DNA from 3 places in the Rhizobium sp. YS-1r genome. Region 2 is predicted to be linked to each of the others. Evidence: predicted binding sites of a transcription regulator. Region 2 holds the regulator's gene; each other region holds the start of a gene.

Region 1 (4,639 bases), 370 kb from region 2:
GCCCGCATCCGCTTCGCCTTCCAGGTGATGTACGGCGTTCTCAACAACACCATCATCAACCAGCCCGGCCCCTTCTTCCTGGAAACACCGGAGTTTCCGGAGATGCTCGAACAGACGATGCTGGCGACAATGGATTTGCCGCGCAAGCCGACTGTGAGCTGACTTGCGGACTTCGTCATCAAACGACGTCAGAATGCGATTTTCGCGTCCAGTTCCCCGAGCGGTCTGACACCGGAGAGCAGCGCCCGCGCCTCTTCCTCGTCGCGTTTGATCTGCACCACCAACGCGTCGAGGCTGTCGAGTTTCAGCTCGTCGCGCAGGTGCCCGAAGAAGGAGACGGAACAGATTTCACCATAGAGGCTGCCGGAGAAATCGAAGAGATAGGTCTCAAGCAACGGTGCGCCGTTGTCCGTCACGGTCGGACGGCGCCCGTAGCTTGCAACGCCATCGTGGAGCGTGCCGTCGGGGCGGCGGAACCGTACGGCATAGATGCCTGCCTTCAGCTCTGCTTCCGGGGATAACTGCATGTTGGCGGTCGGGAAGCCGAGCTGCCGGCCGAGCTTTTCGCCGCCGATCACCTCAGCCTCGACCGTATAACGGTAGCCGAGAAGACCTGCCGCGCCAGACACGCCGCCTTCCCCCAGCAGGGCCCGGATGCGGCTCGAAGATATCACTTCGGCATTTTCGTCCCGGAAGGCATCGACGAGCGAGACGGTAAAGCCGTGCCTTTCGCCCGACGCCATCAGGAAGGCCGGGCCGCCTTCCCTGCCCTTGCCGAAATGGAAATCGAAGCCGGTGACGACGGCGCCGGCATGCAGCCAGTCGACCAGGATCGTCCGGATGAATTCTTCCGCCGAGCGCGTCGCGAATTCCCTGGTAAAGGGATATTCGATCACCGACTGGAAGCCCATGGCCTCCAGCAATCGCGCCTTCAGCGGCGCGGGCGTCAGCCGGAAGACGGGTTCCTCCGGCCGGAACACGGTGCGTGGATGCGGCTCGAAGGTCAGCACCAGCGCGGGTGTGCCGCGCTCTTCGGCAAGCGACAACGCGCGCTCGAGAACGCTGCGATGGCCGCGATGCACACCGTCGAAATTGCCGATGGCGATGACGCCGCCCTTCAACGCCTCGGGCAGCGGTTCTTTCTTTTCGTTGCGGTGGAATACGGTCATCGAAGCGATTTCCGGTTCAGGCAAGCCTCTGCATCCAGTATTTCGGCGCGGCGTTTTCCGATTTCAGCCAGGCATTGAGGATCGCTTCGTCGGTCCGGCCATTGACGGTATATTCCGCCACATGGATACCCCCGCTGATATAGAGCAGATCGAGCCCGTATGCGAGCGCACCGCGCACGTCGGTAGGCATACCGTCGCCGACCGCCAGCACACGGTCCATCGGGAAATCGCCGCGCACTTCGCGAGCGGCGGCAAGCGTCGCCTCGTAGATCGGCCGGTGCGGTTTGCCGGCGATGCGCGTCTTGCCGCCGAGTTGTTCGTAATAGGCGGCGACGGCACCGGCACAGGGGATGATGCGGTGGCCGCGCTCGACCACGAGGTCGGGGTTGGCGCAGATGAACGGCACGTCGCGCTTGACGAAGGCGGTCAGGAGGCCGGTGTAGTCCTCCGGCACTTCCTTCTCGTCGTCGAAGAAACCGGTGCAGACGATGCAATCCGCGTCCTCTGCCGAAACGGCCTCGACGTCGAGCCCGTCAAACAGCGGCATGTCGCGTTCGGGGCCGAGCAGGAAGACCTTTTTCGGCCCTTCGGCAATCAGATGGCGCGTCACGTCGCCGGAGGTGACGATACGGTCATAGGTCCCGTCCGGCACGCCGAGCGCGCGCATCTGCTGGATGACGCCCGGCGCCGGACGCGGCGAATTGGTGATCAACACGACTGTCGCGCCGGCCTCCCGCGCCTCGGCAAGCGCCTTGCAGGAGTGCTGGAAGGCATCGACGCCATTGTGCACGACGCCCCAGACGTCGGAAAGAACGACGTCGTAGCCGCCGATCACTTCGCTCAAACTGCCGATGCGCTTTGCCATATGTCCGTCCTGTCACTCCAAGTCCCCGGTGACATGGCAAACCGCCGAAAAGATTACAAGCAAAAAGCTCCCGTTGCGCCGCGACGACACGCTGGTGTCATTTTTGCGCCGCACCATGGCCCGGCTTATCCATTAAGCTTGTTTTCAACCGGCAGGCGGGACCGCCTTTAAAATTTCAGCTTCGTCCTTGACTCAATCGCCGGCCCCACTTATCTCGACCCTCGTTAGCACTCCCGCAAGGTGAGTGCCAACAGCCAAGCGATACGGATCTTGCGATCCGTCAATGTCATTTGATCGAGGGATTAGACAATGGCAAGCACCAATTTCCGCCCCCTGCACGATCGCGTCGTCGTTCGCCGCGTCGAGTCTGAAGAAAAGACCAGAGGCGGCATCATCATTCCGGACACCGCCAAGGAAAAGCCCGCTGAAGGCGAAATCGTCGCCGTCGGCCCCGGCGCCCGCGACGAGTCCGGCAAGATCGCCGCGCTCGACGTCAAGGTCGGCGACCGCGTTCTCTTCGGCAAGTGGTCCGGCACGGAAGTCAAGATCAACGGCGAAGACCTTCTGATCATGAAGGAAACCGACATCATGGGCATCATCGGCTGATTTCGGCCGGTCGTGTTTTCCGAAATTCTCTGACACCCGTTTCAGGAGTTCTCAAAAATGGCAGCTAAAGAAGTCAAATTCGGCCGCACCGCGCGTGAAAAGATGCTGCGTGGCGTCGACATTCTCGCTGACGCAGTGAAGGTCACGCTCGGCCCGAAAGGCCGCAACGTCGTGATCGACAAGTCCTTCGGCGCGCCGCGCATCACCAAGGACGGCGTTTCCGTCGCCAAGGAAATCGAACTGGAAGACAAGTTCGAGAACATGGGCGCCCAGATGGTCCGCGAAGTCGCTTCGAAGACCAACGACATCGCCGGTGACGGCACCACGACCGCAACCGTTCTTGCCCAGGCCATCGTTCGCGAAGGCGCCAAGGCCGTTGCAGCCGGCATGAACCCGATGGACCTGAAGCGCGGCATCGACCTCGCCGTCAAGGCCGTCGTCGCTGATCTCCAGGCCAAGGCCAAGAAGATCAACACTTCGGAAGAAGTCGCCCAGGTCGGCACGATCTCCGCCAACGGCGAGCGCCAGATCGGCCTCGACATTGCCGAAGCCATGCAGAAGGTCGGCAACGAAGGCGTCATCACGGTTGAAGAAGCCAAGACCGCCGAGACCGAACTCGAAGTCGTCGAAGGCATGCAGTTCGACCGCGGCTATCTCTCGCCCTACTTCGTCACCAACCCGGAAAAGATGGTTGCTGACCTGGAAGATGCCTTCATCCTCCTGCACGAGAAGAAGCTCTCCAACCTCCAGGCGATGCTCCCGGTTCTCGAAGCCGTCGTCCAGACCGGCAAGCCGCTCCTCATCATCGCTGAAGACGTCGAAGGCGAAGCGCTCGCAACGCTCGTCGTCAACAAGCTGCGTGGCGGCCTCAAGATCGCTGCCGTCAAGGCTCCGGGCTTCGGCGATCGCCGCAAGGCCATGCTGGAAGACATCGCCATCCTGACCGGCGGCACTGTCATCTCCGAAGACCTCGGCATCAAGCTCGAAAACGTCACCATCGACATGCTCGGCCGTGCCAAGAAGGTTTCGATCTCCAAGGAAAACACCACGATCGTCGACGGTGCGGGCCAGAAGGCCGACATCGAAGGCCGCGTCGGCCAGATCAAGGCCCAGATCGAGGAAACCACCTCCGACTACGACCGCGAGAAGCTGCAGGAACGCCTTGCCAAGCTCGCTGGCGGCGTTGCCGTCATCCGCGTCGGCGGTTCGACGGAAGTCGAAGTGAAGGAAAAGAAGGACCGCATCGACGACGCGCTCAACGCGACCCGTGCGGCCGTTCAGGAAGGCATCGTACCGGGCGGCGGCGTCGCTCTGCTGCGTGCTTCCGCTCAGCTTACGGTCAAGGGCGAAAACGCCGACCAGGAAGCCGGTGTCAACATCGTTCGCCGCGCCCTGCAGGCTCCGGCCCGCCAGATCGCCGAAAACGCTGGTGACGAAGCTTCGATCGTCGTCGGCAAGATCCTCGAAAAGAACGACGACAACTACGGCTACAACGCCCAGACCGGCGAATACGGCGACATGATCGGCATGGGCATCGTCGATCCGGTCAAGGTCGTTCGCACCGCCCTGCAGGACGCAGCCTCGGTTGCCGGCCTGCTGGTCACCACCGAAGCCATGATCGCCGAGCTGCCGAAGAAGGACGCTCCGGCCGGCATGCCTGGCGGCATGGGCGGAATGGGCGGCATGGACATGATGTGAGACTGACGTCTCGCATCTGAGCCATCCGGTTCAGTCTTGGAAGGGCGGTCTTCGGGCCGCCCTTTTTCATCTCAACGAGGCCGCCATCATTCCAGACGGCTCTGCGCGTCGAGCGCGCCGGGCTATCGACTTCCGCTTCCCTGACATTCGTCAATTGACGGGAAACCTCCAGGAGGATAATTGGAATTCATGACCAGCAGCGCCTCGATCGTCAGCATCTGCATGATGATGCCGCTTTCCAAATCGGAAGCGGCAGGTCTTGGCATGTAATCCACGCGGATAAACAAACATCCAAGTCGCT
Region 2 (4,639 bases):
TTGTCCTTCAACTGATCCAGGATTTGCCGCCGCCGGGGATGGGCGAGCGCCTTGAAAACGGCATCGATCTGCGATTCGCTTGACATGTTATATTTTTATAACATATTTTGGATACCGGCAAGAAATCGCGGGGAAGAGCTGCGACATTTCCAAAAGGGAGGAGAATTTGTCATGACCGGACACATCTACGGCGGCATCGACATCGCCATGAAAGTCCCGCCGCATCAGTATCAGGAGACGCTCGCTTTCTACCGAGACGTCGTCAGGCTCAAGGAGATTACCGACAAGGCGCCGGCCATAGGCTTCGAACTCGGTCCAAACAAATTATGGATCGACGAGGCGCCGATGCTGAGCCAGGCAGAGATCTGGCTGGAGCTTTTCACCGACGATTTCGGTGCCGCAGCGGCTCACCTGGAGAAATCGGGTGTCGTTCGTTGCGATGCGATCGAGCCCCTGCCGGGCGGCTTCAAGGGCGGCTGGGTGACGAATCCTGCCAACATCGTGCACATGGTGCGAGAACCCGCCGCCTGGTGAGACGACAGAAGACCGCACCATGGCAAAAGCGGGCGAGACCGCCCGCCTCCAGAATTGTCAGGCTTTGTTCTCGCCAGCCGGCTCGGCCGCCGAGGCTTCCGGTTTGGGGCCGCCTTTTGCAACGCCGACCATGGCCGGACGCAGGACGCGTTCGCCGATCGTAAAGCCTGCCTGCACCACCTGCACGACCGTGTTGTTCGGTACGGTGGTGTCCGGTATTTCGAACATGGCCTGATGGAAGTGCGGATCGAACTTCTGGCCTTCCGCCTCGATCCTCTTCACGCCATGGCGTTCCAGCGCCGACAACATGGAGCGCTCGGTCATTTCAACGCCTTCCAGAAGCGTCGTCAGCGTGGCATCGGCCCCAGCGCGCATTTCGGTCGGCACGGCATCCAGCGCACGGCGGAGGTTATCCGAAACGGCTAGCATATCGCGGGCGAAGCCCGCGACCGAATAGGACTTGGCGTCCTTCACGTCGCGCTCGGTGCGGCGGCGCAGGTTATCCATCTCGGCGGCAAGCCGCAGGAAGCGGTCACGCAGTTCGGCATTCTCCGCCTTCAGCACGCCCAGGGGATCGGTCGTCTGGCCTGCATCCGGGGCCGGCGCTTCGGCGGCGTTCTGATTGGCCGCGTCCTCAAGAGCAGACGCCACGGCTTCCGTCGTATTTTCGGCGGCAGTTGTGTCAGGTCCGTTCTTCTTGGTTTCGTCGGTCATGACGGTCTCCAGTTATTCTTTGCTTAGATTTCCGGGCTTCGATTTGTGCCCGATATCGAGGTTTAAGATGGAAAAATCAAGGCTTGGCGGAAACTCGGGCGCCGGAAGCTTGCCTCTTCAGCGCGACAGCCTTGCGAGAAGCTGGGCGGTGTAGTCCACCATCGGCACAATACGGGAGTAATTGAGCCGCGTCGGACCAATGACGCCGACAGCGCCTATGATATGATCCTCGCCGTCGCGATAGGGCGCCACAATGAGCGAGGAACCGGAAAGCGAAAAGAGCTTGTTCTCCGAGCCGATGAAGATACGCACACCCGGCCCTCTCTCGGCGAGTTCAAGAATTTCGATCAGGCTGTCCTTCTTTTCGAGATCGTCGAAAAGAAGGCGCAAACGATCCAGATCGGCTGAATCGTCGAGGCCCTGAAGAAGGTTGGCGCGGCCGCGAACAATAAGCTGGCTCGGCTTGCCCTCCTCATTGTCCCCCGACCAGACGGCCAGCCCTCGCTCGACGAGCTCCTGCGAGAGAGTATAAAGCTCTCCCTGCACCTGGTCTTTCAGCCTCGTAAGCTCATTGCGCAGCTCCGGCAGCGTCTGACCGGTCAGATGCGCATTCAGGAAATTCGCCGCTTCCGTGAGCTGTGACGAAGTCACGCCGGCGGGCAGCTCGATGATGCGGTTCTCCACCTGATTGTGATCGCCGACCAGCACGGCAAGCGCCTTGGTGGGCTCCAGCCGGATGAATTCCACATGCTTGAGGACAGGGTCGCTCTTCGTGGTGATGACGAGACCGGCGCCGCGCGACATGCCGGACAGCATGAGGCTTGCTTCCGCCATCAGGCTCTCCATCGGCTGGTCGCGGTCACCCGGCCGGATCTGCCGTTCGATCGTGGCGCGTTCCTCATCAGAAAGATTGCCGACCTGCATGAAGGCATCGACGAAGAACCGAAGGCCCGATTGGGTCGGCAGCCGGCCGGCGCTGACATGCGGCGAATAGATCAGGCCGAGTTCTTCGAGGTCGCTCATCACGTTGCGCACGGATGCCGGCGACAGCGACATCGGCAGGAGCCGCGACAGATTGCGGGAACCAAGCGGCTCACCGGTTTCGAGATAGCTTTCGACAACGCGACGGAAAATTTCCCGCGAGCGATCGTCGAGCACAGAGCCGCTGTCCCTACCCGTCGGTCTCGAAAACCCCATTTATTCCTTCACCGTGCCGTTGATCTGCTATGAAAATATAGTCATTCCTCCGGCTATCGCAAAAGGGAAAATCGGATGACCCATTTCCCTCGCATGACAGACGACAAACGCCCTTTTCCTGCAGGATCGCCGCCCGAATATCAAGATTCGCAATTCCGGACGGAAAACCGCTTCGCACTTTTCTTGGAATTGGCTGGAATTTTCAGATTTCGCAATTCCGGACGGAAAACCGCTTCGCACTTTTCCTGGAATTGCTTTAGAAGGCTGAAACCGAAATCCAGGGAGTGGCGAATGCGGCCTTCAGGCAGACAGATAAACCAGATGCGCAAGGTTTCGTTCGAGCGCAATTTCTCCAAGCATGCGGAAGGCTCCTGCCTCGTCAAATTTGGCGACACACATGTGCTCTGCACCGCGAGCCTTGAAGAAAAGACACCGCCATGGCTGCGCAATTCCGGCAAGGGCTGGGTGACCGCCGAATACGGCATGCTGCCGCGCGCCACGGGCGAGCGCATGAAGCGCGAGGCCGCCGCCGGCAAACAGGGCGGGCGCACCCAGGAAATCCAGCGTCTCATCGGCCGGTCGCTCCGCGCCGTCATCAACCTCGAGGCGCTCGGCGAGAAGCAGATCACGATCGACTGTGATGTCATCCAGGCGGACGGCGGCACGCGCACCGCCTCGATCACCGGCGGCTGGGTGGCGCTTTACGACTGCCTCAAATGGATGGAAACCCGTTCGATGATCAAGGTCGACAAGGTGCTGAAGGACCATGTCGCAGCGATCTCCTGCGGCATTTTTGCCAGCCAGCCCGTGATCGATCTCGATTATCTCGAAGATTCCGCAGCCGAAACCGACGCCAATTTCGTCATGACCGGCGCGGGCGGCATCGTCGAAGTCCAGGGGACGGCTGAAGGCGCTCCTTTCAGCCAGGAAGAATTCCTGCAGCTTCTGGCCCTCGCTCAGGCGGGCACGCAGGAACTGGTGGCGCTGCAGAAGCAGGCGATCGCTTGACCGGAAGGAGAGCGCGGTGATCGAAGGAATTCTCGAAACTGCGCTCTATGCCGACGATCTCGATGCCGCGGAAGCCTTCTATGGCGGCGTGCTCGGCCTTGAGAAGATCTTGCGCGCAGGAAACCGGCATGTCTTCTTCCGCTGCGGACCGGGCATTCTGCTGATCTTCAATCCGAAGGAAACGGTGAAGCCACCAACAGCGGACGCCTTGCCTGTTCCACCGCATGGCACCATCGGCCCCGGGCATGCCTGCTTCCGGGTAAGCGGCGAGGCGATAGACAGGATCAAGGAAACGCTGAACCGGGCAGGCATTGCCATCGAAAGCGATTTCCGCTGGCCGAACGGCGCCCGCTCGATCTATTTTCGCGACCCGGCCGGCAACAGCCTGGAATGCGCGGAGCCAAGGCTCTGGGATATCAAATAGGAATTTGCATGCGCAAGCTCGATACAAAAACCATTATCGTCGCCAGCCACAATGCCGGAAAAATCCGCGAGATCGCCGAACTGATCGGCCCGCTCGGCTTTTCGGCGAAATCCGCCGCCGAACTCAAATTCGAGGAGCCGGAGGAAACCGGCACGACCTTCGAGGAGAATGCCGCGATCAAGGCGCTCGCTTCGGCCCGGGCCTCCGGCCTGCCGGCGCTTTCGGACGATTCCGGACTGGTGATCGACGCACTGGATGGTGCGCCTGGCGTCTATACCGCCGACTGGGCGGAACGCGAGGATGGCAGCCGTGATTTCCAGATGGCGATGGAAAAGGTCGAGAAGGCGCTTGCCGACAGGGGCGCGATCAAACCGGAAGAACGCAGCTGTCGCTTCGTCAGCGTGCTCTGCCTCGCCTGGCCGGACGGCCACACGGAAATGTTCAGGGGCGAGGTGGAGGGCACCGTGGTGTGGCCGCCGCGCGGCACCCAGGGTTTTGGTTACGACCCCGTCTTCCAACCGCAGGGCTATGATATTACCTTCGGTGAAATGAGCAGTGATCAGAAACATGGCTGGAGGCCGGGCGATGCGGAAGCCCTCTCCCACCGTGCCCGCGCCTTCAAGCGCTTCGTCGAAACCTGCCTGGAGGCATGAGGGTGGAGAACTTTCCTCCCCTCGCGTCCGGTTTTCTGCCCGATGCACTTCAGCCCGATACAGGCGAGCCGGGATTCGGGGTCTATGTGCATTGGCCGTTCTGCGCGGC
Region 3 (4,639 bases), on a different contig from region 2:
TGCTGCCGCCGCCAATCTCGTAGAAACGCGGCAACAGCGAACAGATGGTCGTCTTGCCGGCACCCGAGGGACCGACGAAGGCAATCGTCTCGCCGGCGTGGATCGTCAGGTTGACGTCCTTCAGCACCGGCTTTTCGAGGCTGTAGCCGAAGGAGACGTTCTCGTAGGCGATCTCGCCCCTGAGATGGTCGACCTTAACCGCATCCGGCGCGTCAGCGATATCCGGCTCCGTGTCGATGAGTTCGGTGAAGCGACGGAAACCGGCAATGCCCTTGGGATAGGTCTCGATGACCGAGTTGATCTTCTCGACCGGCCGGAAGAAGACACCCACGAGCAACAGGAAGCCGATGAAGCCGCCGGCGGTGAGCTCGCCCGACAGGACGAAATAGGCACCGGCAATCATCACCACCATCTGGGTCAATCGCATGCTCATGTAGCTGAGCGAACTGCTGGCCGCCATCAGCTTGTAGGCTTCAAGCTTGACGCGCCGGTAGTTCTGGTTGTCCTCTTCGAAGAGTGCCCGCTCATGCTGTTCGTTGGCGAAAGCCTGAACCACGCGGATGCCGCCGACATTCTCTTCGATACGGGTGTTGAAGTCGCCGACCCGATCGAACAGGCGACGGAAATTCTGGGTCATCCGGCTGCCGAAATGGCTGGTGACCCAGGCTGTCAGCGGTACGATGACTGCGGTGATCAGGGCGAGCTGCCAGTTGACCGAGAACATCAATGCCAACGCGCCGGCAAAAGTCATCAGCGCGATGAACAGATCCTCCGGCCCGTGATGGGCGACTTCGCCGATCTCTTCCAAATCCTTTGTGAGGCGACCAACGATATGACCGGTCTTCTGGCTGTCGAAATAGCTGAACGAAAGTTTCTGTAAATGGTTGAAGGCGGCGCGGCGCATATCCGTCTCGATATTGATGCCGAGCATGTGTCCCCAGTAGGTGATGATCGCCATCAGGCCGGTGTTGATTGCATAGACGATGAAAAGCGCTGCGGAGGCGGCCAGGATCAGCAGCCATTCCTGGCTGAGCAGCAGTCTGTCCACGAACAGTTTCACGGCCATGGGAAAGCCGAGTTCAAGGACTCCGGAGAGGATCGCACACGCGAAATCGAGGATGAAAAGGCCTCGGTAAGGCCGATAGTAGGAGAAGAAGCGGCGTAACATTCAAGTTCTCGGGGTAAAATCGATATCAGAGCGTGGCTGACCAGAAAAAACGAAACTGACGAAACATGATCCGCTTACTCCATATTAGAAAACGAGCCCGGACGGATAGTGCTTTATACCGCTGAATGCAAACGAGCGAAAACGTGCGGATGGGAATGTTCCGCTTCCGTTTTTTGCGACCGGCGGCCTCCGTTCTCCGCTTACTCTCGATCTTGTCCCAGGCGAATGCATCGCGCCGATCGGCTACGGCGTCGGGAGCTTTCCGGAATCGACTTTGCGCGGCGGTCTCCTATATCGGTCCAAGCCGGTGGCTGGATGCTAACAGGAGAGGAGTAAGACATGACAATGACTTCAGAGGATGTCGTCGCCGTGCTTGGGCCTATCGACGAGACGATGATCGCCGATGTCATCGCGACCGGCGCGACGGCGGGAGAACTCGCCGAAGCCTGGGCCTGGATCAACAGCGAAGAGGCGCTGGTCAGCGAAGGCCGGCGGCCCCCGACCGGAAAAGTGGCTGAGCTTGTCGACCTCCTGTCCTCCCAGGAGGAAGATTGGGAAGAATAAAATCTTGCACGAAAGGCGAGCCCGATGCTGGTTGGACAGCTGCGGGAAATGCTTTCTTTTTCCTGCGTGTTAGCAGTCGCTTGGGCAGAGTGCCAATTTTTTAGCGTTTCCCCTTGAAACTGGAATTTCTCAAACCAAATCGATCTCACCAATCGTTCGTTTGAGAGGGGGGTGGCGCTTGTCCGGACTGGTCAGCCGGTCCGGGAGGGAGCTTTGATCATCATCGCTTGTCCAGGAGGAAGACATGACGTTCCGACCGCTTCACGACCGCATTCTCGTCCGCCGGGTCGAATCCGAGGAGAAGACCAGGGGCGGCATTATCATTCCCGACACTGCCAGGGAAAAACCGCAGGAAGGCGAGGTCATTGCCGCCGGTCCCGGTGCGCGCAACGACCAGGGCCAGATCCAGCCGCTCGATGTCAAAGTGGGTGACCGGATCCTGTTCGGCAAGTGGTCGGGGACCGAGATCAAGATCGACGGCGAAGACCTTCTGATCATGAAGGAAAGCGACGTCATGGGCATTATCGAGGCCCCGGTTGCCGGCCAGAAGGCCGCCTGATCCGGTTCAAGTCAGTCAGTGGCTGCCTATTAGGAGTGAGGAAAATGGCTGCGAAGGAAGTCAAATTTCATACCGATGCCCGTGAACGCATGCTGCGCGGCGTCGATATTCTCGCCAATGCAGTGAAGGTCACACTGGGCCCGAAGGGGCGCAACGTCGTGATCGACAAGTCCTTTGGCGCGCCGCGCATCACCAAGGACGGCGTGTCCGTTGCCAAGGAAATCGAACTGGAGGACAAGTTCGAGAACATGGGTGCCCAGATGTTGCGCGAAGTCGCGTCGAAGACGAGCGACGTCGCCGGCGATGGTACCACGACCGCCACGGTTCTCGCCCAGGCGATCGTCCGGGAAGGGGCCAAGGCGGTGGCTTCGGGCATGAACCCGATGGACCTCAAGCGCGGTATCGACCTCGCGGTGGAAGCGGTCGTCGCCGAGCTGAAGAGCAATGCCCGCAAGATTTCCAACAATTCCGAAATTGCCCAGGTCGGCACCATTTCCGCCAATGGCGACACGGAGATCGGCCAGTATCTGGCGGAAGCCATGAACAGGGTCGGCAACGAAGGCGTCATCACGGTTGAAGAGGCCAAGACCGCCGAAACAGAACTCGAAGTCGTCGAAGGCATGCAGTTCGACCGCGGGTATCTTTCACCATATTTCGTCACCAACCAGGACAAGATGCGGGTCGAGCTTGAGGACCCCTATATCCTGATCCACGAGAAGAAACTCTCGAACCTGCAGAGCATGCTTCCTGTTCTTGAGTCCGTGGTTCAGTCCGGCAAGCCGCTCCTCATCATCGCCGAGGACGTCGAAGGCGAAGCGCTCGCCACGCTCGTCGTCAACAAGCTGCGCGGCGGCCTCAAGATCGCTGCCGTCAAGGCTCCAGGCTTCGGCGACCGCCGCAAGGCCATACTGGAAGACATCGCCATCCTGACCGGCGGTACCGTCATCTCCGAAGACCTCGGCATCAAGCTCGAAAACGTGACGCTCGACATGCTCGGCCGCGCCAAGAGAATCACGATCGAGAAGGAGAATACGACCATCATCGATGGCGCCGGCAAGAAGGCCGATATCGAAGGCCGCGTCGGCCAGATCAAGGCCCAGATCGAGGAAACCACCTCCGACTACGACCGCGAGAAGCTGCAGGAACGCCTTGCCAAGCTCGCTGGCGGCGTTGCCGTCATCCGCGTCGGCGGTTCGACGGAAGTCGAGGTGAAGGAAAGGAAGGACCGCGTCGACGACGCGCTGCATGCAACTCGCGCCGCCGTCGAGGAAGGCATCCTGCCCGGCGGTGGTGTTGCCTTGCTGCGCGCGATCAAGTCTCTCGACAGTATCAAGACGGCCAATGACGACCAGCGGGTGGGCATCGATATTGTTCGCAGGGCGATCGAGTCTCCGGTTCGTCAGATTGCCGAAAACGCAGGCGCCGAAGGTTCCATCGTCGTCGGCAAGCTCAGGGAGAAGACCGAATTCTCCTATGGCTGGAATGCTCAGACCAACGAATATGGCGATCTCTATGCCATGGGGGTCATCGATCCGGTCAAAGTCGTCCGGGCAGCGCTCCAGGACGCCGCGTCCGTCGCCGGTCTGCTGGTGACGACCGAAGCCATGATCGCCGAGAAGCCGAGGAAGGAAACTACCGCTCCTGCAATGCCCCCCGGCGGAATGGACTTCTAGGCCATTAAATCGAGGCCCGTCCTTTCCGGCGCCGCTCGCTCACTTGCGGACGGCGCCGAGCCGCGCGAGGACTTCATTCGGGATTCCGTACTTGGAGATGACTTCCCTGTTGTTCCGCAGGCCGCAGATTTCCCGCTGAATGAAGAAGGCCCAGACCGCATCGGAGGCTTCGTCCACCAGAGCCTCCCGGTCGATACCCCTTGGCTGTTCGGATTTCCAGGCTGCCAGCGCCGCAAGGGCTGCCTCCACCTTGCGCCCGTGGCGGCCAAGCGCGTCAGCCCGCTCGGATGCCAGCTCGTATTCCAGCACGTTGAAACCGGTCTCGGGTGATGCTTTAAACGAGTGCGGCGGACGAAAACTCAAGATTGGCCCCCTTTTTGTTGGCGGACACTGCCAGCTTCCGGAGCGCGCCGTATCCAGTTTGGGTAACCGCACTTCGGTTTCTGCCGTTCAGCGTATAGTGGAAAAAATCGCTTTTCCCCACGATCCGAAACTCGCAGATTGCCAAGTCGACCCTACATAGGGACGACTTGAACTCTTTTCTGTATCTAAATTCGATGCGAGCATAGGTTCGCGATCTGGAGGAAATTTGTCATGTCCCTGAAAAAGCAACTTTTGGGTATTGCCCTTGCGCTTGGTATTTCGGCCAGCCTGGCTCAGGCGCAGGTTGTCGTT

The links. Region 2 encodes HrcA, which represses chaperone genes, less so after heat shock. Its sites were predicted from a motif close to GTTAGCACTCNCNNNNNGNGAGTGCTAAC; they were not measured.
Region 1: groES (co-chaperone GroES) is a predicted target of HrcA. The motif match lies at 2,258-2,286, and genes of this name have one in related genera.
Region 3: JL39_RS07090 (co-chaperone GroES) is a predicted target of HrcA. The motif match lies at 1,801-1,829, and genes of this name have one in related genera.

Annotation. Positions count from the first base shown of each region.
Region 1 covers NZ_JPYQ01000056.1:437,560-442,198, forward strand. The annotation lists gene JL39_RS27700 (TetR/AcrR family transcriptional regulator) at 1-162, shown strand, start outside; gene JL39_RS27705 (bifunctional riboflavin kinase/FAD synthetase) at 189-1,169, opposite strand; gene JL39_RS27710 (TIGR01459 family HAD-type hydrolase) at 1,186-2,034, opposite strand; gene groES (co-chaperone GroES) at 2,344-2,640, shown strand; gene groL (chaperonin GroEL) at 2,698-4,338, shown strand.
Region 2 covers NZ_JPYQ01000056.1:808,152-812,790, forward strand. The annotation lists gene JL39_RS29525 (metalloregulator ArsR/SmtB family transcription factor) at 1-86, opposite strand, end outside; gene JL39_RS29530 (glyoxalase/bleomycin resistance/dioxygenase family protein) at 172-534, shown strand; gene grpE (nucleotide exchange factor GrpE) at 592-1,248, opposite strand; gene hrcA (heat-inducible transcriptional repressor HrcA) at 1,366-2,445, opposite strand; gene rph (ribonuclease PH) at 2,737-3,453, shown strand; gene JL39_RS29550 (VOC family protein) at 3,470-3,877, shown strand; gene rdgB (RdgB/HAM1 family non-canonical purine NTP pyrophosphatase) at 3,886-4,530, shown strand; gene hemW (radical SAM family heme chaperone HemW) at 4,533-4,639, shown strand, end outside.
Region 3 covers NZ_JPYQ01000006.1:573,210-577,848, reverse strand. The annotation lists gene JL39_RS07100 (ABC transporter ATP-binding protein) at 1-1,168, opposite strand, end outside; gene JL39_RS07095 (hypothetical protein) at 1,508-1,732, shown strand; gene JL39_RS07090 (co-chaperone GroES) at 1,977-2,291, shown strand; gene groL (chaperonin GroEL) at 2,336-3,964, shown strand; gene JL39_RS07080 (DUF6665 family protein) at 4,004-4,327, opposite strand; gene JL39_RS07075 (ABC transporter substrate-binding protein) at 4,559-4,639, shown strand, end outside.